2 regions of the Sporosarcina newyorkensis genome follow, and region 2 is predicted to be linked to the other one. Evidence: predicted binding sites of a transcription regulator. Region 2 holds the regulator's gene; the other holds the start of a gene.
What was found. The regulator NrdR, encoded in region 2, represses ribonucleotide reductase genes. The targets are predictions, from matches to a motif close to AACACNATATATNGTGTT.
Positions count from the first base shown of each region.

Region 1: a site for NrdR is predicted at 8,210-8,227, ahead of B5D59_RS01215 (vitamin B12-dependent ribonucleotide reductase). Genes of this name have one in related genera too.

Region 1 is NZ_FUYJ01000001.1:223,761-234,031, reverse strand. It holds gene B5D59_RS01260 (stage III sporulation protein AE) at 1-374, opposite strand, end outside; gene B5D59_RS01255 (SpoIIIAC/SpoIIIAD family protein) at 414-791, opposite strand; gene B5D59_RS01250 (hypothetical protein) at 791-1,000, opposite strand; gene efp (elongation factor P) at 1,113-1,670, opposite strand; gene B5D59_RS01240 (M24 family metallopeptidase) at 1,693-2,751, opposite strand; gene aroQ (type II 3-dehydroquinate dehydratase) at 2,748-3,194, opposite strand; gene B5D59_RS01230 (hypothetical protein) at 3,270-3,692, opposite strand; gene B5D59_RS01225 (DUF1385 domain-containing protein) at 3,815-4,810, shown strand; gene B5D59_RS01220 (hypothetical protein) at 4,946-5,494, shown strand; gene B5D59_RS01215 (vitamin B12-dependent ribonucleotide reductase) at 5,623-8,184, opposite strand; gene B5D59_RS01210 (lipoate--protein ligase family protein) at 8,347-9,180, opposite strand; gene B5D59_RS01205 (rhodanese-like domain-containing protein) at 9,355-9,705, shown strand; gene B5D59_RS01200 (ATP-binding protein) at 9,767-10,271, shown strand, end outside.
Region 2 is NZ_FUYJ01000001.1:678,318-688,588, forward strand. It holds gene rplT (50S ribosomal protein L20) at 1-211, opposite strand, end outside; gene rpmI (50S ribosomal protein L35) at 280-480, opposite strand; gene infC (translation initiation factor IF-3) at 507-1,013, opposite strand; gene thrS (threonine--tRNA ligase) at 2,245-4,179, opposite strand; T-box leader at 4,227-4,453, opposite strand; gene dnaI (primosomal protein DnaI) at 4,641-5,582, opposite strand; gene B5D59_RS03620 (replication initiation and membrane attachment family protein) at 5,583-6,944, opposite strand; gene nrdR (transcriptional regulator NrdR) at 6,978-7,445, opposite strand; gene B5D59_RS03630 (glyceraldehyde-3-phosphate dehydrogenase) at 7,563-8,585, opposite strand; gene coaE (dephospho-CoA kinase) at 8,774-9,373, opposite strand; gene mutM (bifunctional DNA-formamidopyrimidine glycosylase/DNA-(apurinic or apyrimidinic site) lyase) at 9,386-10,258, opposite strand; gene polA (DNA polymerase I) at 10,269-10,271, opposite strand, start outside.

The sequences.
Region 1 (10,271 bases), 450 kb from region 2:
AACAGCGCCGTCGATAAAATCGGCAGCAAAAACTTTTCCGCAAAGACTACAGCACCTTGAGCAAACAACAACATCGCAGGCTGGAAATTCACCACACTGAACGTAGCGCCTGATGCTAAAATCATTGCTGCGATAAGTGGATACATTCCGAGAAATAAAGAAGCGATCGAGTGGGTGATGAGTTGGATTTGTCGAAAGCTTTCGGTTGCCGGTTCCATCAGTAAAAGTAAAACGAGGAGAAGCAGCACAAACCTCGTCCATTTTTGGAACGCCGGCAGAAAAAAATCGACTAGTAACGTGATCAGTAACATGACCATTAGCAGGAAAAAAGGTCCTAATACTTCGGCGATTATGGAATTCAGAAAATCAGGCATAGACGTCTCGTCCATTCGTTGTAGTAGTTTCCGATCCTCCTACCAAGGAATCAAAGCGTGAATGGTTTCAATCAATTGTTTAATGGACGGAAACCAAAGCGTCAGAATCACGATTTTCATGACCGTCTGAAATAACCGCGCAAACGCTCCGTATCCCTCATCTTTCATTTGAAGTGCCAGTAGCTCACCCATATAGTACAGTCCCGCGCTGACAACTAATAAGGTGGTGTAAGGGACCGGCACCTTCTCGACTAGTGACAGGACAGAAGTAGCAAAAGGCACTAAAAATGTAAATAGAACATACACTGCCGTAAGCAAAAATAGCGTCGTATAGAGAATCGGATGCAATGCGGGAGCGGCAAAAGATAATAAGAGCAACAAGATGTAGACAATAAACAGTTGAAAGATGACCGCCATTACATCGCCATCGACAACCAGCTGAAGAATTCTGTAATTTCCGTGAAAAACACGCGAAGAAACATCAGCAATTCAATCGAAATATAAAGATACGCTAGGAAAAATAGAAAAAATGAAAATTCTTTCTTTCCTGTCTGCTCAAAAAACACATGCAAAACACCAATCACCAATCCGACGCCGGCGATGCGCAATAAATCGTTCAATTCCATCCCGCTACGCCTCCTCCATGGTCCACTGTATGAATAGCGTGCGGGCGATATGACAAGACGCAAAAAAACACACGAGAGCTTTTCTCGTGTGTTTCGGGTATGTTTGATCGCTTTATGCGCGTGAAACGTATTCTGCTTCTTCTGTATTGATGATCAGCTTATCGCCTTGATTGACGAAAAACGGAACCTGTACAACTAATCCAGTCTCCATTTTAGCCGGCTTGGAACCACCGCTCGCTGTATCGCCTTTGATACCAGGCTCAGTCTCTGCTACTTCCAATGTTACAGTACTCGGCAATTCAACCCCGAGCACTTCATCTTTATAAGAGATGACATGCACTTCCATATTCTCTTTCAAGAATTTCAATTCATATTCAAGCTGTGAAGAAGCAAGTTCAAGCTGTTCATACGATTCATTGTCCATGAAAACATGCTCATCGCCATTGGCATATAGATATTGCATACGACGGTTATCGATCTGTGCTTTTTCTACTTTTTCACCTGCACGGAACGTCTTTTCATTGACGTTGCCTGTACGAAGATTACGCAATTTCGAACGAACGAATGCTGCGCCTTTCCCTGGCTTTACGTGTTGGAAATCCATAACACGCCAAATATCACCGTCAAATTCAATTGTTAATCCTGTACGAAACTCGTTTACTGAAATCATTCGTATTCCTCCAATTAATCGATTATAAAATAAGCAGTTCTTTTGTAGACTTAGTCAATCGTTCATTGCCCGTTTCAGTGATCAGAATGTCATCCTCGATCCGAACACCGCCGATCCCAGGCAAATAAATCCCCGGCTCCACCGTCACGGCCATATTCGGCACCAAGACCGTTTCTGAGCGGTACGATAAGGCGGGTGCTTCATGGACTTCCATGCCAATCCCATGACCCGTTGAATGACCGAATGCATCTCCGTAGCCTTTTGACTTGATGTAACCGCGAGCAATTGCGTCTGCTTCAATCCCTGTCATGCCAGGCTTGATATTTTCAACCGCTAATTGCTGTGCGGTCAATGTCACATCATAAATCTCTACTAGTTTAGCAGAAGGCTGGCCTACAGATACTGTTCTGGTAATATCAGAAATATATCCATTATAGAGCGCACCATAGTCCATTGTAACAAAATCACCATTCTCAATCACTTTATCAGAAGCAACCCCATGTGGTAAAGCCCCTCTTTCGCCCGAAGCGACAATGATGTCAAATGAAGAGGATGTTGCACCTTGCTGGCGCATAAAAAACTCCAATTCATTGGCGATTTCCAGTTCTGTTTTTCCTGCTCTGATGACGGAGCAAATATAAACAAACGCAGCATCCGCAATGGCGGCAGCTTGCTTTAATATTTCAATTTCTTCCGGTGTCTTAATCAGACGAAGTTTTTCCACCAGGCCGGCAACAGGGACTAGTTGTGCATCTACATGTTCATCATACATTTGGAATTGACTGTAGCTAAGATGCTCTTTTTCGAACCCTAATTTGCTGATTTTCATTTCTTTCACTTGATGGGCGACTTCTTGAATCATCGTTCCTGTATGCTGCACGATACGATAGCCTGTAAGCTGAGTATTCGCTTGATCCATATAACGAAAATCTGTAATGAAAACGGCGTCGTTGCGAGAAATGATCACGGATCCCGCAGAACCTGTAAAGTTGGTCATATAGCGGCGGTTGTAAGGGCTCGTAATGAGTAATGCATCCAATTCTTGTTCTTCTAACAGTTTGCGCAGTTGTTCAATTTTCAAGACGTTCTCCCCTCTCGTTTTAGCAGAAATGCATGGAAGGCGAGATCATATCCTGCTGTACCAAATCCGCAAAGCTGCCCTGCCGCAACCGGCGCAATGACAGAGGTATGACGAAACTCTTCGCGGGTATGTATATTTGAGATATGGACTTCGATTACTGGAACAGATATGGATGCAATAGCATCCCGGAGCGCAATGCTGTAATGTGTGAACGCACCTGGATTAAAGATGATTCCGTCAATTCCCGCATCTTCTGCATCGTGGATCCGATTGATGAGTTCTCCTTCTACGTTGGATTGGAAACAAGACAGTCCTATATCTGATTCGTCAGCCAACCGCTGAATTCTTGCTTCTATATCTGCCAATGTCTCCGCCCCGTAGATATCAGGCTCTCTCTTGCCCAAACGATTCAAGTTCGGACCATTTAACAGTAACAGTTCCATCTAATTCCCTCCCACTCATTTTCCTTCCTATTTTAGCACAATGAGTTAGGCTGACAAACTAATTCTATTTCTGTTTTAAAACGTTTTTCTCATATAGACGGATGTGCCGATAACAAATCGGACGACCATCGCGAGTAGACAAGCAAATGGGATGGATAGTTTTTTCAAAAATTGCTTCATTGTTAATTCTGCGTTTACATGGATTGCCCATTCAATGAAAACCAGCGCAATGATGGTGATGATCAGAGACGATACTGAAGGTGGAATTTTGGATGTAAAGAGCGCGATCATATATAAAAGAAAAAAAAGTACGAAGCAGACAATTCCTAATAAAGTCCACTTGAACCAGCCCGGAGTCGTAGTGAATATGTGTAATCTTTCTGACCAACCGACTGGAGACCATTTGATAAATTTGAAGACTTGCAGAAATTTTAATGAAAAGATAGATAAGACAGCAGCCATCAGAGCTGTCCAGAAGTGTGTTGCAGTTATTCGCATAATAATCCCTCCTGCTTCATTGTCGGATTTTTTTGCTGTTTTTAAACATCTCAATGGTGCATTTTCAGTTTTTTTAGTACACTATAGATATCGTTTCTAACGACAGAAAGTGTGGGTATGTAATGGGTAAACCTAAAACTCCTCCTGCATACGGAGGACAAGCACTTATAGAAGGTGTAATGTTTGGCGGTAAAAAGGATACGGTAACCGCCATTCGCAGGAAAGATGATACGATTGAATATTTTCATGTACCGAGGGAAGAACATCCCGTCCGTCAAAAACTCAAGAAAATCCCTTTAATTCGGGGAATTGTTGCGTTGATCGAATCTGCTGGGAATGGTTCAAAACATCTAACATTTGCGAGTGACCGCTATGATGTAATGCCAGGAGAAGAAGATGAACAGCAAGGAGAAGAAGAAACATCGAAGCTCGTGATGGTTTTAGGTGTAGCCGCAGTCGGAGTGCTGACATTTTTATTCAGCAAGTTCGTCTTTACGCTCGTGCCAGTCTTCTTGGCGGAATTATTCCAGTCGGTAGCGCCTGGTAAAACCGCACAGATTATGCTGGAAAGTTTTTTCAAGTTAGTCCTTCTGCTGACATACATCGGGCTTATCTCTATGACCCCGCTCATCAAACGTGTTTTCCAATACCATGGTGCGGAACATAAAGTGATCAACAACTATGAGAACCATATGGAGATGACGGTTGAAAATGTCCAATCGCAATCCAGACTGCATTATCGATGCGGCAGCAGTTTCATATTGTTTACAGTCATCGTTGGAATGTTCATCTATTTCCTAGTTCCAACCGACCCGCTTTGGCTACGTGTCGTCAACCGGATTTTATTGATTCCTGTCGTGTTGGGTGTTTCTTTTGAAGTACTTCAGCTAACCAATGCTGTACGAAATGTACCTGTTCTTCGTTATCTAGGCTATCCTGGACTTTGGTTGCAATTACTGACAACAAAAGAGCCGGACGATAAGCAAGTGGAAGTAGCGATTGCTTCTTTCGAGAAGTTATTGGAAGTGGAACAATACGGGGTCAGTGCGTTGAACTCGGAAGTGGCGGTTGAAAAAGAAGCAGTGGAAGAACAGAAACCTGTAACGATTCTGTCATAAGTTAAATGGCACCTCAAAGGTCGGGTAGTATCCTGACTTTTGGGGTGTTTTTGATTCTAGGCAAACCGGAGCTTTACCGTGAAAGTATGATTGAAATTATGCGGAACATACTATACTCAAATTTAATTTAGGGTGATGAAATTGAAAAAGTTTTTTTCGGTTCTACTGGTTTTATTTGGTGCAGTAGTTTCCGTATTGATTTTTGGAACAGCTAAAGCGAATTCATCCAATATACCGCCCTCCCTTGAGGAAGTATACACTCGAATAGGATATACATCCCCGGATGAAGCAGTGAAAAAGTTTGAAAGTCATTTTAACCATGTTTTAAAATTACCAAAGATCAAGCCTTCTATTTCTTTCACTCATCAATTGGGAAGATTTTCCGAAGACACCGAATACAACCTCAATGACTCTTTGGAAATCAAGTTTATTAATAGTGAAATTGTAGAAAACCATTATAAAATTGTTATCCGACCTTTGGAGAATACATTAACTTTTAAAAGTAATGCCAATCAGAAAGATTACACGCTTAAAAATGGACAAAAAGCCCTTTATATTGAGCATCCGTTATTTAATTTTTTGATTTTTGAACATGATCATTGGCAATACGTGCTTGCAATTGATAAAAGCGTTTCTGAAATAACAGCTGATACATTGGTTGAGATTGCCAACTCAATTGAATAAGTCGTATCTCTTCTTACATCAACACTTCTGAACGTTAGGTATATACAAACATTGTAAAGACCGCTAATCCATTATGAATTAGCGGTCTTTGTGTTTTATTGTACTCAAATTAACCAGATGTATCTTCCTTACAGCCCGCACTTCAATTGCGCTTGGCAATTCGTACATGTATTGCATCCGCCAATTTCCTCAACTGTACCTTGTCGGCAGACCGGGCATGTATCGCCTACTTCAGAGCCGATTGTGACGTTAGTAGAACGCAATGCTTGAATCGTATTGACGAGTACGACTTTCGGCTGTTCCGTGACTTCTACTAACTCTTCTGTATCCGGAATATTTTCTTCCGCTTTTAGAGTCAAGACTTGCGAATCACGGCTGCCGTCGACATATACTGTACCGCCTTTCGCTCCACCTTTATACAATCTTTCATAGACGCTCTCGACTTGCTCAACAGTATAGCCACGCGGCGCGTTGACCGTTTTCGATATCGAGCTGTCGATCCAGCGCTGGATGATGCATTGTACGTCCGCATGCGCTTCAGGTGCAAGCTCCATTGATGAAATAAACCAATTCGGTAAATTTTCCGGATCAGCATCTTGATTGTTTTGCAAATACTCTTCTACGATTTCCGCTTTCACTTCGATGAATTTACCGAGACGTCCGCTTCGGTAATACGTAAAGGAGAAATATGGTTCAAGGCCGGTAGAAACTCCAACCATTGTTCCAGTGGACCCAGTCGGAGCAACTGTCAGTAAATGGGAGTTTCGGATACCATGCTCTAGAATCGCTTCTCGAATATCTTCAGGCATACGTTTCATATAACCTGTCTCAATAAATGCCTGACGCAATGCTTTTGTTTCTTCATCTGTCTTGCCAATCAAGAATGGGAAACTTCCTTTTTCTTTCGCAAGTTCAATTGATTCGCGGTAAGCAGTAGTCGCAATCGCTTCAAATACTTCATCCACCAATTGATTGCCTTCAGGCGATCCGTATTCTTTTTCGCAATAGATGTGAAGATCTGCGAGTCCCATGACGCCCAGTCCTACTCGGCGTTCGCCAAGGGCTTGTACTTTATTTTCTTCTAAGAAATATGGGGTTGCATCGATGACGTTATCTTGCATGCGCACACCGATTCGAACGGTTTCTTTTAATTTCTCGAAGTTCACTGTCTTCGTTTCTTTATCTGCCATCTCAGCAAGATTGACAGCTGCCAAATTACAGACAGAATATGGTGCAAGTGGTTGTTCACCACACGGGTTCGTCGCTACAACTTGCTGTCCATACGCTTTCGCATTCGTTTCGTCATTCGCATTATCAATAAAGAAAATTCCCGGTTCCGCAGAATATGTTGCGCAAATATTGATAAGATCCCATAATGCGCGGGCTTTGATCGTACGGTACACGCGGACTTCGTGACCAAGTCTTTCCCATTCGCGCACATCACCGACTTCATGCCACTGTTCGTTGTAATGCACCATTTCTTCAGGTGAATAATTTTCAACTGCCGGGAAACGAAGATCGTAATCGCCGTCTTCCTCCACGGCTTTCATGAAATCATCCGTTAATGTAACGGAAATATTCGCACCTGTTAAAAATTCCGGATTATGAACTGTATATGTTCCGCCATCCTGCAATTTCAGCTCTGCATCGCGAATGATTGCATCGTTGAAGCCGCCTTGGCCAGGAATTTGCTTATAATTCGTGATACCTTGATACATCGCTTCTTCTTGCGGTGTCAATGGTTTGAAATTCAATTTTTCATTCGCGAGTTTCTGAATTAACTCGTCTTCCGTGTTTTCGATCAAATAACGCAAAATTCGCGGATTCTGCATCTTGGAGATGATAAATTCACAAATGTCAGGGTGCCAGTTAGCTAACATAATCATTTGTGCTCCACGTCTTGATCCACCCTGCTCAACTAGATGTGTCAATTTCGCAATATCGTCCAGCCACGAAACAGAACCAGAAGATCTTCCGTTCACTCCGCGTGCCAGTGTGTTTCGCGGTCGCAATGTCGAACCATTCGTCCCTACACCGCCGCCACGACTCATGATTTCCATCACTTGCTTGCGGTGATCTGAAATTCCTTCACGAGAATCCGGAACGAAAGGCATGACGTAACAATTGAAGAATGTAACATCCGTTTCCGAACCTGCTCCGTACAGAACTCGTCCAGCTGGAACAAAATTTAATGATTTCAACTGCTCGTAGAACATCTCATACGATTGCGTTCTTCTGTCCGCTGTTTTCTCTACAGTAGCTAAGCCTGTCGCATTCCGTTTTGCGATTTGTTCGTAATACACTTCAAGAGGTTTCTCTAGCACATCTAACGGCCGCGAGATGATTCCTTTGTGTTGTTCCTCAGGATCGTCAATGGAAGAGCGGTATTCTTCTTCGATCCAAATTTCCGCCTTCCCTTCTGCCTTGTCCAACTTTGTAATATATCCCAATCCGCGTGCAGGGAATTTCGGATCTTCCCTAACTGTCAAGACAACAAAGTCTCCTACCTTCAACGTCTTTTTTTCAGTGTCTTTAAATGAATAGCGATCGATCATCACGAGACGCGACACCCCGCTATGCGTCAGTTTCATATCCTCAGTGATCGGGTGCACTTGATGAAATTGTGAAATGTCCTCATTTAACTGCTTTTTGTCCAGAAATGGCTCGCCTTGTTTCGAAACCGTAACCATATAACATCCTCCTTCGACTTCATAGAACACAACATGTTGTGTTCTCTCTATTCCCTAATCTACTATATCTTGAAACTTTGTCAATCCACAAATTTTGTATTCGAGTTTAAAAAGATTGATACAACAACCTTCCTTTAAAAAAATAAAGCAAAAGAACTAACTTTACTTTTTGTAATTCCAGTCATCATTGGCATATTTTTCATTCTCGATTTGACGCACCAATGCCATTTGTTCTTCCGTTAATTCGAGTGGCTCCAATGAAATATCCAATGCCTTTTCAAAGCCTAGCGAAAAGGCCACTTTGCATTCATCGACTGTGATGTCTCGATCTGTCAGCCGATCAATTGCAATTGCCCGGTCTGGCAATGTTCTGCGCACACGTTCCTTCAACTCCGGAGATGAATATTTAAAAATAGACGTCAGCTTGTCTACATCTAGACTCATCAGTATGGCACCGTGTTGGAGAATCACTCCTTTTTGACGTGTCTGCGCACTGCCCGCGACTTTTTTTCCTTCCACCACTAATTCATACCAACTTGGCGCATCGAAGCAAACCCCACTCTTAGGGTTCCTTAATTGGTCCGTCACGTCTTTATCCGGAATGGAGAACTCCGCCTGCAAACCTAAGTTGCGGAAGCCTTGGAGCAGACCGCCTGAGATCACACGATATGCTTCTGTGACGGATTCCGGCATTCCTTTATAGTGCTCACTGACAATCACACTGTAAGTCAATTCATGCTCATGCAGAACGCCTCTGCCACCCGTCGGTCTGCGGACAAAGCCCAACTCCAGTTCTTTTACCTTTTCCATATCGATATCTTTTTCTATACGCTGAAAATAACCGATGGATAATGTTGCGGGAGACCATTCATAAAAACGCAGAACCGGTCCGATTTCCCCACGGCTATGTAAGTCAAGAAGCGCTTCATCCAGCGCCATATTGAAAGAAGGTGTACACTTACCCGAATCCACATAATGCCAAACTGCTTTTGTCATATTCATTCTCCTTCGTCTATCGTACTGCATTTATGCTATATGAAATCGTGAACGAAAAAAACAATAACGCATTACATTTTATCATTCCGATTGAACTGATGCTAGAAAATCTTTATACTAGAGATATTGATAAAAGGGGGAAGTTTTTTGACGTATTATATTTTAGGAGCCGTTGTGCTCGCGATCATTCTTTATTTCGTTATTACATACGTTCGGGTGGGAAAAGCTCTTACCACTTTAACACAGGAAGAATTCATTCAAGGATACCGAAAAGCACAATTGATTGACATCCGTGAACCAAAAGATTTCGACGCTGGACATATTTTAGGTGCACGAAATATTCCATTCACTCAGTTCACCCAGCGCTATAGAGAAATACGTCCTGATAAGCCGATTTATCTTTACGACCAAAACACAAGCCGTACAGGCCGCGCAGCTTTATTCCTTAAGAAAAAAGGTTGTACGGAAATCTATCAACTACGTGGCGGGTTCAAGCAATGGACAGGCAAGATCAAAACAAAATAATAATACTAGATCCTCCTTAATCGGGAGGATTTACTATTTCTAAAGGAGAATTACACAATCCATGAAACAGGAATTTTTAATCTCTCTCAGCTCGGACCACTATGAAAAATTGCCTCATTACCAAAATTACAGCGTCATCATCCAGGCCATTATAAACAAACTTAACAAGCACTCCGCTGCGGGTTGGCGGATTGTTCAAGTAGATGAATTCGCTTCGTATACAGAGACGATGCTCCCTGAACTGATTCATCGTAAAAAATTGCCCTATCAATCACTTTGCCACATTTATGAGACACTGCCCACAGAAAAGATTCAGCAAGATGGATCTACAAGTGGTTTTGCCTTGCAAAGCGCTGAAACAATTGACAATCAGTTGATCTTTTTTCCTGACCATCAAATAGCAATAGCTAATATTAGCTACTATGTCGCCACTGGTTCTACATGGTCGGAACATACGGTCTTTGCTCCGTCGGCAGAGCATGTGAAGAACTTTATTGAAGAATTGAATAATCTGCAACGCGAGTCGATGAAGACGAATATCACGTATTTAGTCGACACGGAAGAAG
Region 2 (10,271 bases):
TACGTGCAGCCGCATTGATACGTGTGATCCATAGTTTACGGAAGTCACGTTTCTTTTGACGACGGTCACGGTATGCATAGTTATAAGATTTCATTACCTGTTGGTTAGCAACCTTATAAAGTCTATGTTTTGAACCAAAGTAGCCTTTTGCTAATTTCAATACTCGTTTATGACGCTTGCGCGTGACTGTTCCACCTTTTACGCGTGGCATAGTGCATTACCTCCTGCTTATCCTGTAAGTGTGTGTTGTTAGAATTCATCCAGCGAGTTCTACCTGTATTACTTCATGTTTGTTAGCATTTCACGAATTCGCTTGTAATCGCCTGAAGAAACTAGTGCAGATTTACGAAGGTGACGTTTTGCCTTCGTTGACTTGTTTGCAAAAAGGTGACTTGTATACGCACGGCCGCGTTTTAATTTACCAGATCCAGTTTTTTTGAAACGTTTCGCGGAACCGCGGTGAGTTTTCATTTTTGGCATGTTCTGTTCCTCCTAAATTGTTCGTGTTACTTTTTTTCGGCAAGCGGTGCAAGTATTAAGAACATGCTCCGGCCTTCCATTTTTGGTTTTACTTCAACAGTTGCGACTTCTTTGCAAGCTTCTGCAAAGCGATCGAGCACACGTTGGCCAATTTCTTTGTGCGTGATCGCACGGCCACGGAAACGAATCGAAGCTTTTACCTTGTCCCCATTTTCGAGGAACTTGATTCCGTTACGAAGTTTCGTTTGGAAATCATGCTCATCAATTGTCGGGCTTAGCCGAACTTCTTTCAAATTGATGATCTTTTGATTTTTACGAACTTCACGCTCTTTCTTTTGCTGTTCGAACTTGAACTTTCCATAGTCCATAACACGAGCTACTGGGGGCTTCGCTTGTGGAGCGACAAGAACAAGGTCCAGGTTCACTCGAGCAGCAATATCCAAAGCTTCATTACGTGTTTTGATACCGAGTTGCTCACCATTGTGATCAATTAAGCGTAGTTCACGTGCTCGGATACCGTCATTTACGTACATGTCTTTGCTAATAGTAATCCACCTCCGAATGTTGTCTCGTGAATACACGTATTGGGTATGTCGAATAATCCGATCCCACAGGTCCATTCATTTTACGAAATAAAAAAAGTAGACAAATGTTATTTGTCTACCCGCGTAAGTAATCTATGCAATGCATGCATAGAAATTCACTCATGTGCCAACCTGTCAACAACTTTATTGCGTCGATCAGGTGAGAAGCGGGTAGCCTCTTCTTATACCACAAACTGTATTCATTTAACCTTATTTACTTTATCATGTTTTGGATAACGTGTCAACCACTAGGTTTGAAACTTGTTATCGAATGCACATTTTAGATTCAAAAGAATTCAACTTTCATAGTATAGCTCACTCGTGAATATTTGGCAACTATTATTTTCTTAAGCAAAAAACAGCAAAAATAAGTAACGTTATTGAAATCACTTCGGCGCTTGCGGATGGCTCCCGCGATGAGCCAGTCAGGAAGTGCACCTGTCTGTCCCATCACTCCGCCTACCGCTTGTAAGGCGCCTTCGTTTAGTGAGTGAATGCCCTAGGTATATATTTTTGCACATTGGCTTCTGACTACTAAATCGGTTGCCGAAGTTTCCCCAACTTTAAACACTTTTCTCACTAGTTTTACCACACTAGCGAAGCCGCAACTGCGGGGTCAGCCGAAGCCAGGAGACAGCTAGCGCTTTTTGCTAGTTGGCTCTTGGCGGGAGGCAATCCCCCAGCGGCGTAGCGGTGCCAAAGCACCACATGTACTCTGTCTAGGACACACTGGTATTCGAGCAACGGAACAAAAAATGAGTAACGTCATTGAAACTACTTCGGCGCTTGCGGATGGCTCCCGCGACGAGCCAGTCAGGAAAAGCGCCTGTCTGTCTCATCACTCCGCCTACCGCTTGTAAGGCGCCTTCGTTGAGTAAGTGAAAGCCCCGGGTATATATTTTCGCTCATGGGCTTCTGACTACTAAACCAGGTGCCGGAGCTTTCTTAGTTTTAAACAATACGCTTATTAGCTTCATCAAACCAGCAAAGCCGCAACTGCGGGGTCGGCCGAAGCCAAGAGACAGCTAGCGTCCTTTGCTAGTTGGCTCTTAGCGGGAGGCAATCCCCAGCGGCGTAGCGGTGCCAAAGCACAACATGTACTTCGTCCCGGACACACTATAAGTCGAACGACGGCACAAAACTAATTGTCCAGTTAGAGAAAGCAAACCCCTAAAAAGATTTAGTCTTTCTTCACGTCTTCCTGAATTAATTCCAAGAACGCTTCGAAAGACATGCTTTCGGATTTTTGTTCACCATACTTCCGGACATTGACCTCACCGGACTCGACCTCTTTATCTCCAAGGACGAGCATATAAGGTACTTTTTGAACTTGCGCTTCACGGATTTTGTAACCGATCTTCTCATCACGGCTGTCTACATCGACGCGGAATCCAGCTGCTGTCAATTGCTCTTTCACTTGAATTGCATAGTCGAAATGCACTTCAGGCGAGACCGGGATCACTTCTACTTGAACAGGTGCAAGCCAAGTCGGGAAAGCTCCTTTATATTCTTCGATTAAGAATGCAACGAAACGTTCCATTGTGGATACGACACCACGGTGGATGACGACTGGACGATGTTGTTTCCCGTCTTCGCCAATGTACGTTAAGTCGAAGCGTTCAGGCTGAAGGAAATCGAGTTGTGCCGTAGAAAGTGTTTCTTCCATGCCGATAGCTGTTTTCACTTGAACATCCAGTTTCGGACCATAGAATGCGGCTTCGCCTTCTTCTTCTGTATAAGGAAGCTCTAACTCATCCATTGCTTCTTTCAGCATGGACTGTGCGCGTTCCCACATTTCATCATCATCAAAGTATTTCTTTGTATCCGCGGGATCACGATATGACAGACGGAACGTATAATCTTTAATATTAAAGTCTTTATACACTTCGATAATTAATAAAATTACATTTTTCAATTCTTCTTTAATTTGATCAGGACGAACAAAGATATGCGCATCGTTTAACGTCATTCCGCGTACCCTTTGCAAACCGGAAAGTGCCCCAGACATTTCATAACGATGCATGGTTCCAAGTTCAGCAATTCGAACAGGTAAGTTCCTGTAAGAGTGAATACCATTCTTATAGACCATCATATGATGAGGACAGTTCATCGGGCGCAGGATCAGGCTTTCATTATCCATTTCCATCACCGGGAAGATGCTGTCTTGATAGTGGTCCCAGTGTCCGGATGTCTTGTATAAATCTACACTTCCCAAAACAGGTGTATAGACGTGATCGTAACCCAGTCTTTCCTCTTTATCTACAATATACCGTTCGATGACTCGACGAATTGTAGCGCCTTTTGGCAGCCATAGCGGCAAACCTTGTCCTACTTTTTGAGAGTTCGTAAAAAGGTTCAGTTCTTTACCGATTTTACGGTGGTCACGCTCTTTCGCTTCTTCCAATAAACGCAAATGCTCTTTCAGTTCATCTTTTTTGAAGAAAGCTGTTCCGTAAATACGTTGAAGCATTTTATTGTCAGAGTTCCCTCTCCAATAAGCGCCCGCAATGCTGAGCAATTTGAACTCTTTTAGTTTACCGGTAGACGGTACGTGAATTCCACGGCAAAGGTCGAAAAACTCGCCTTGTTCATAGATTGAGACTTGTTCACCCTCGGGAATTGCTTCAAGAAGTTCCAATTTATATTCATCATCAATTTCTTTGAAACGTTTTTCTGCTTCTTCTCGTGAAACATCATGACGCACAATAGGAAGATTTTCACCAATGATCCGTTTCATTTCTTTTTCTAATTCTGGTAGATCCTCTGCTGTGATCGGCGTCGGTGAATCGATATCATAGTAAAATCCGTTTTCAATAACCGGACCGATTCCAAGCTTCGCGTCAGGAAACTTACGTTTGACAGCTTGTGCTAAAAGGTGAGCAGTACTATGACGTAAGATTTCCAATGCTTCGTCTGAAGTTGGTGTCACGATACTGATTTCCCCATCTTCATGGATCGGTGTTTTCAAATCGATTAGCTGATCTCCAATTTTCCCTGCCAATGCACTTTTTCGCAATCCAGGACTGATAGACCCCGCAACATCTTCTGTTGTTGTTCCATTTTCAAATTCCTTTACTGCTCCATCCGGAAAAGTTAAATGAATGTTTTCTGCCATTTTGCCATACTCCCTTTCTTTTTTTGAACACAAAAAAGCCTCATCCCTAAAGGGACGAGGCTTGAGCTCGTGGTTCCACCCTTCTTCCTTCTGTTCGCATTTGCGAATAGATGAAGCTTTCGATCGGCTAACGGGCCGTTACCGTCATCAGCTACTATATTCACTGATGCTGCTTGGAGGTGGTAAATTATTTTTCCTGCCTGCAAGGGTTTCAGCCATGCCCCTGCTCTCTGAAAGGTGAAAAAGTAACTGTTGTCCTCTTCGATGCATTTTGACAAATTATTTATATTGAACTGAGTAATAGTATAAAAAAGTCTGAGCGGAATTGCAAGTTTATTTTCTTATTTCCTTAATTTCATAACCAAAATCCGATGAAATGGCATAAGTAAAGTTTAGCGGCGACACGAGATTTATGCTGCAGACGGGACGCTTTAAGCCTTAATAAAAAACATTATATAACATCAATCCCGCCAGTTTTTACCGCCCAGTTTGAGCGGAGTGCTGACCATGCGAATTCTTTCCATGAGCCGGCCTGCTTTCATCGGTTCCTTTTCACCGCGCTGAGATGTGGTCAAATGATGTTCGAGCACATCGTAATCGAAATTGGATGTGAAGAAGACAGGCAATTTTTCGGCCATTCGATATTGCAAGATGGTACCGAGCACTTCATCTCTGGTCCAGCTTGACATCGTTTCAGCACCGATATCATCCAACATTAATATCGGAGCTTTTTTGACGAATTCCACTTTTTCATCCAATGTCTGGTTTTGGATAGATTGCTTCATTTCACGTAAAAACTCTGGGACGTATACAACAACTGTTTGAATTTTACGTGTTGCCAGTTCATTCGCCAAAGCGCCTAATATGAAGGACTTCCCAACTCCATAATCTCCATACAAATACAAACCGCGTTCAGGAATCTCACCTGTGGAGTCAATGGTGTTCAAAAAATTCTTCGCAGCCCGCATGATTTGGACACGGCTGTCTTCAGTTTTAAAATCGACATTTGACAGTCGAGCTTCCATCACATCTTTTGGCATATACATGCTATTGACCATTTTCGATACATTTCGACGTTCATCGTCAAGTTGCTTGGTCGGACAGACGACGTAGTCCAGGTCGATGAGACGCTGTGCGATTACCAGTTTGGGTTCGAATCCTTTCATGACATTGACGCAGCCTTCTAGGTTTGGACAGCGTTCACAAGCATGCGAGGCGGTTGAGAACTCATACAGTTTCCCTAAACTGCGATTCACTACTTCTGTATTGATTTCGTCTGAATGTTCACTGATGAATTGCTGGACAGCAATGTCTTCTAGCACTTCTTGCCGAAGTTCCTCGTATTTTGCAGCCAATGAAGGAGCATTGACCACCCGCTTCATAGCATCTCCGATTCGTTCCAATTATTTCACCTCTGTTTCTTGAATCCCCAGTTCCTTCATTAATTTCCGTCGTTCTTCCTCTACGTTAAAATCAGAAGGCGTTTCTGCTTTTTTCGATTTATTGGTACGTTTGGCAAACCATTCAGGCACTTTCTCTTCTCGAATTGGTTTTCGTGTACCTGTATTCGGCTGTTTTCCTTCTTTTAGCCACTTCATATATTTATCATGTTCTTTTCGTGCAAGCTCAAGCGCTGTCTTGACATCCTCTACTTTTTTACTTGCCCAATGAGAGGCAATGCGTTCTGCAAAGCCTTTCGTAATTTTCATATCGTTACGCAACATGATGTATTGGAACAACGCATTTACAACACCAATTGGAAACTCGTGAGTCAGAATAAGTTCTTCTGCTAAATTAATATCGACTGATAATGGTTCTTTGTCAGTAATCTGCCTTAGCATATCAATTGTAGAAATATTTTCTAAATAATAAACCAACTCTTCTTCCCGACTCAAGTCTTCTGGCATTGGCTCATCATTTACCGGTAAAGCGAATGCTTTCTTTAAACGAGGCGGCACTTTCGAGCGGTTCATCTTATAAAATTCAGCGGCGGCTTTTCGCGCCCGCTCCTCTGTAACTTGATGGTTTTCGTCCATTGCAATCATCACAACTTTTTGCATATCCAAAGGCGTCAATGTATATAAAAAAGAAAGTTTTGCTATCATTTCCTGGGAAATACTGCGAAGTGAAGACTTCGGAATCATTTGTTCAGACAGTCCGCTATAAAATAACTCGAAGTTGAAATCTGACATATAAAAAGGGATTCCAGGGGCAACTGTTTTCCCTTGAAACTCCAAGCCATATGTTAACTCCATAGCCTGATCCCCTCTTGCAGGCTGAAATACGTCTAAAAAAGTACGGGAAATGTCTTGATACATTTCTTCATTGATTGATTCTTGAAGAAACCGGCTGCGTAGTTGGCGATATGGCTGTTCACCTATTTTACTGAATAAAAAAGTGGATAATAACGGATCGTGAAAGAAAGAAGGCGCGTCTAGCGGCGGCAGTAACTCGTATAGAAAAGAGCGGTTCTCCATCTCATCTGTTTTTTTATAAGTCCGAAGCAATCCAATCGCCTCTAATGAAATTCTCGCTTCAAAAATTCTTTGAAGTGGGAATGATAAGATATTCATTAAATAGTAATGAGTATGCTCTTGGGCCTCCATATTTTCAGCATCCGTCCAAAGTGTCAAAAACAAACTGACAGCCTCTGAACCGATGAGTGGCTGATAAAACAAAGTGATCATCTGCCGGTCATAAAAGGAAAAAGGATGCGCTAGTTTTACTTGGAAGGAATCGACAGGCTGTAGTTCTGTATAAAGCATTATGACAATCTCCTCCTCCTCTGGTTAAACAATTTACTCTTGTTGGTCTTTCCTGCTTTGTAAATGCTGTAATTCATCTATGAACACGGTGATATCTTTGTATTGCCGATAAACAGAAGCAAAGCGGACGTATGCAACTTCGTCTACGTCAATCAACCGTTCCATCACCATTTCACCTACTTGATCGGAGTCTATTTCTACGATCCCTGCACTTCGCAGCTCTTTTTCAATCGAGATAACAATACCTTTCAATTTTTCTATAGGGACGGCTCGCTTTTCACAGGCACGAATTAAACCTCTAAGCAATTTTTCACTGCTGAACTCCTCGCGCGTTGCGTCTTTTTTGACGACAATGAGCGGGGTATGTTCTACTTTTTCAAAAGTCGTGAAACGATAACTACATTTTTCGCATTCACGTCTTCTACGAATTGAGCGATTTTCTTCTGCCGGACGCGAATCGATAACGCGTGTTCCATTGTAATGGCAAGCTGGACATAACATAGTCGGTTCCTCCGCATTTTTAATTGGTACCTTTCATTATAACAGAAACTGCCGGTACAACAACAGAAGGGTAATGAAAAACACTTCACCGATTATGGTGAAGTGTTCGCTCTGCCATTATAAAATTACTTTATTGTTCAAAGCAGCTGCTACTTTTTTAGTTAATTGGACTACGCGTGCTGAATAGCCCCACTCATTGTCATACCAAGCAAGTACTTTTATCTTACGATCCCCCATTACCATCGTGGAAAGACCGTCAATCGTTGCAGATTCTGTTGTCGTGTTGAAGTCGATAGAAACAAGCGGTTCCGTCGTGAAACGCATGATACCTTTCAATGGCCCATTTGCTGCTTTTAGAAATGCATTATTCACTTTCTCAACAGTCACATCTTTTTCTACGTCTACAACTAAGTCTACAAGTGATACGTTTGGTGTTGGAATACGTAATGCCAAGCCATGAATTTTCCCTTCAAGTTCAGGGAGGACTAAAGATAATGCTTTCGCTGCTCCAGTTGAAGTTGGGATAATTGACTCGCCGCAAGAACGAGCACGACGTAAATCTTTATGTGGATTATCCAAGTTTTTCTGGTCATTCGTGTAAGCATGTACCGTTGTCATTAAGCCATTCACAATACCAAACTCATCGTTCAATACTTTTGCTACTGGCGCCAAACAGTTGGTCGTACAGCTGGCATTCGAAATAACGCTGTGTTTTTCAACGTCCAGTTTATCATCATTAACACCAAGTACTACTGTGACATCTTCATTTTTACCAGGAGCCGTCAAGATTACTTTCTTTGCTCCGGATCCTAAGTGAAGTGCTGCTTTTTCACGTGAATTAAATACACCTGTTGATTCGATCACGATGTCAACACCGAGTTCTTTCCACGGCAGCTTTGATGGGTCGCGTTCAGATATGAGTTGTACACGTTTGCCGTCTACAATGATGGCATTTTCTTCAGTTTGAATGTCACCGTCAAACACACCGTGAGTGGAATCATATTTTAATAGGTGAGCAATCGTTTCTGCTGGATATGTCGCGTTTACGGCAACTAAATTAACATCTTCTTCCTTGATGATTTGACGGAATACCATCCGTCCAATACGGCCGAGTCCGTTAATTGCAATTGTAGTAGTCATGAAAGGGATCCTCCTGCATGTATGTTATACTTATTATCTTTTATCGTTAATTAGTATAACATATATTACGATTTAGCCAACACTATTAGATGTTTATTTTAAAAAATAAATTTTCTAAATATACGAAAGAAATACTACTTGCAAACATGAACTAACTACGGATATTATGCGGTACCGTCGGGTACTCCTTATAATGGCGTCGCTTGCCAGTCAGCTAGTATTTTTTCTAACTGTTTTTCAGTTTCTTCTATCGTGCCATTATTATGGATGACTGCGTCGGCACCTGATTCTTTGATATCCATGTCGAGCTGGGAGGCAATTCGTGCATCTGCCTCTTGTTCTGACAATTCATTACGTGCGATTAGACGCTGTTTTTGCAGTTCTTTAGTGACAGAGACGACTAGAATCTTTTCTACATAGGAATGCAATTTGCTTTCAAAAAGCAATGGGATGTCCATAATGACAGTTTGATAGCCTTGCTGCAGATATTGTTCCTTCTGGCTTACCATTTCCCCTCTAATTGCCGGGTGCATGAGTTCGTTTAACTGGACGCGTTTATTTTCATCATGAAAAATTAGTGCACCTAGTTCTTCGCGATTGAGTGATCCGTCTTTTTGAATAACATCACTGCCAAATGCATGTTGAATTTCATTCAAAAGAGGACTTCCTGGTTCAACTACTTGGCGGGCGATGACGTCTGCGTCGACAATAGGGTAACCTTTTTCACGCAGCATGTTGGCCACTGTGCTTTTACCGCTGGCGATACTACCTGTCAGTCCAATGATCACTTCTATCACTCCTCATTTTTGACAAGCAGGACAATAGACGGAAGTCCTTCCGGCAATCTGCTTGCTTTTCGTAGGCGTTTCGCACGTACTGCACACTTTCTTTCCGTACATATGCAAACGATTTTGCATTGTTCCCGCATTGCCGTTGACAGAACGATAATCCGAAATCGTGCTGCCCCCTGCATCTATGCTCTCTTGCAGCACGCGGACAATTTCATTGAACAGCAGAATTTTGCGTTTTCTGCTAATTCTTTCCGCGGCTCGCGCTGGATGAATATTCATATGAAACAATGCTTCTGTTGCATAAATATTGCCACAGCCTGAGATCACTTTGCCATCCATGATCACTTCTTTGATCGCTTTACTTTTATATTTTGTGAATTCCGCCATTTCGAGAAAATGATCTAGCGCTTCCTCTGAAAATGGCTCCGGTGCCATATCTAGGAGAGGCGGAAAATCTTCTTCTGATTGTAAAAGACGCATCTCTCCGAATCTGCGGATATCCGAATAAATAAGTAAACCGCCATCTTCCATCTCCAAAAAGATATGAGCATGTTTACGAAACTTCTCTTCTGCAATTCCATTTAAAGAGTCGACGACAAACCAAGCACCCGTCATCCCTAAATGGCTGACGAGTAGATACGACTGCTCTTGCTTCTTCAGATGAAAATAAATATATTTACTGCGCCGGACGATCTTCTGAATGTGCATAAGTTCCATATCTTGAAGAAAGTCCTCTACAGTTTTTCCTTTAATAATCGTTTCTTTACCAGCTAATTTTGAAGTTACGACCGTATCGGACACGGAAAGCCCTTTGATCGTCCGTCCTTCAACAAGCGGCGCGAGATCTCGCACCACTCCTTCTACTTCGGGTAGTTCCGGCATGTATATCCTCTCA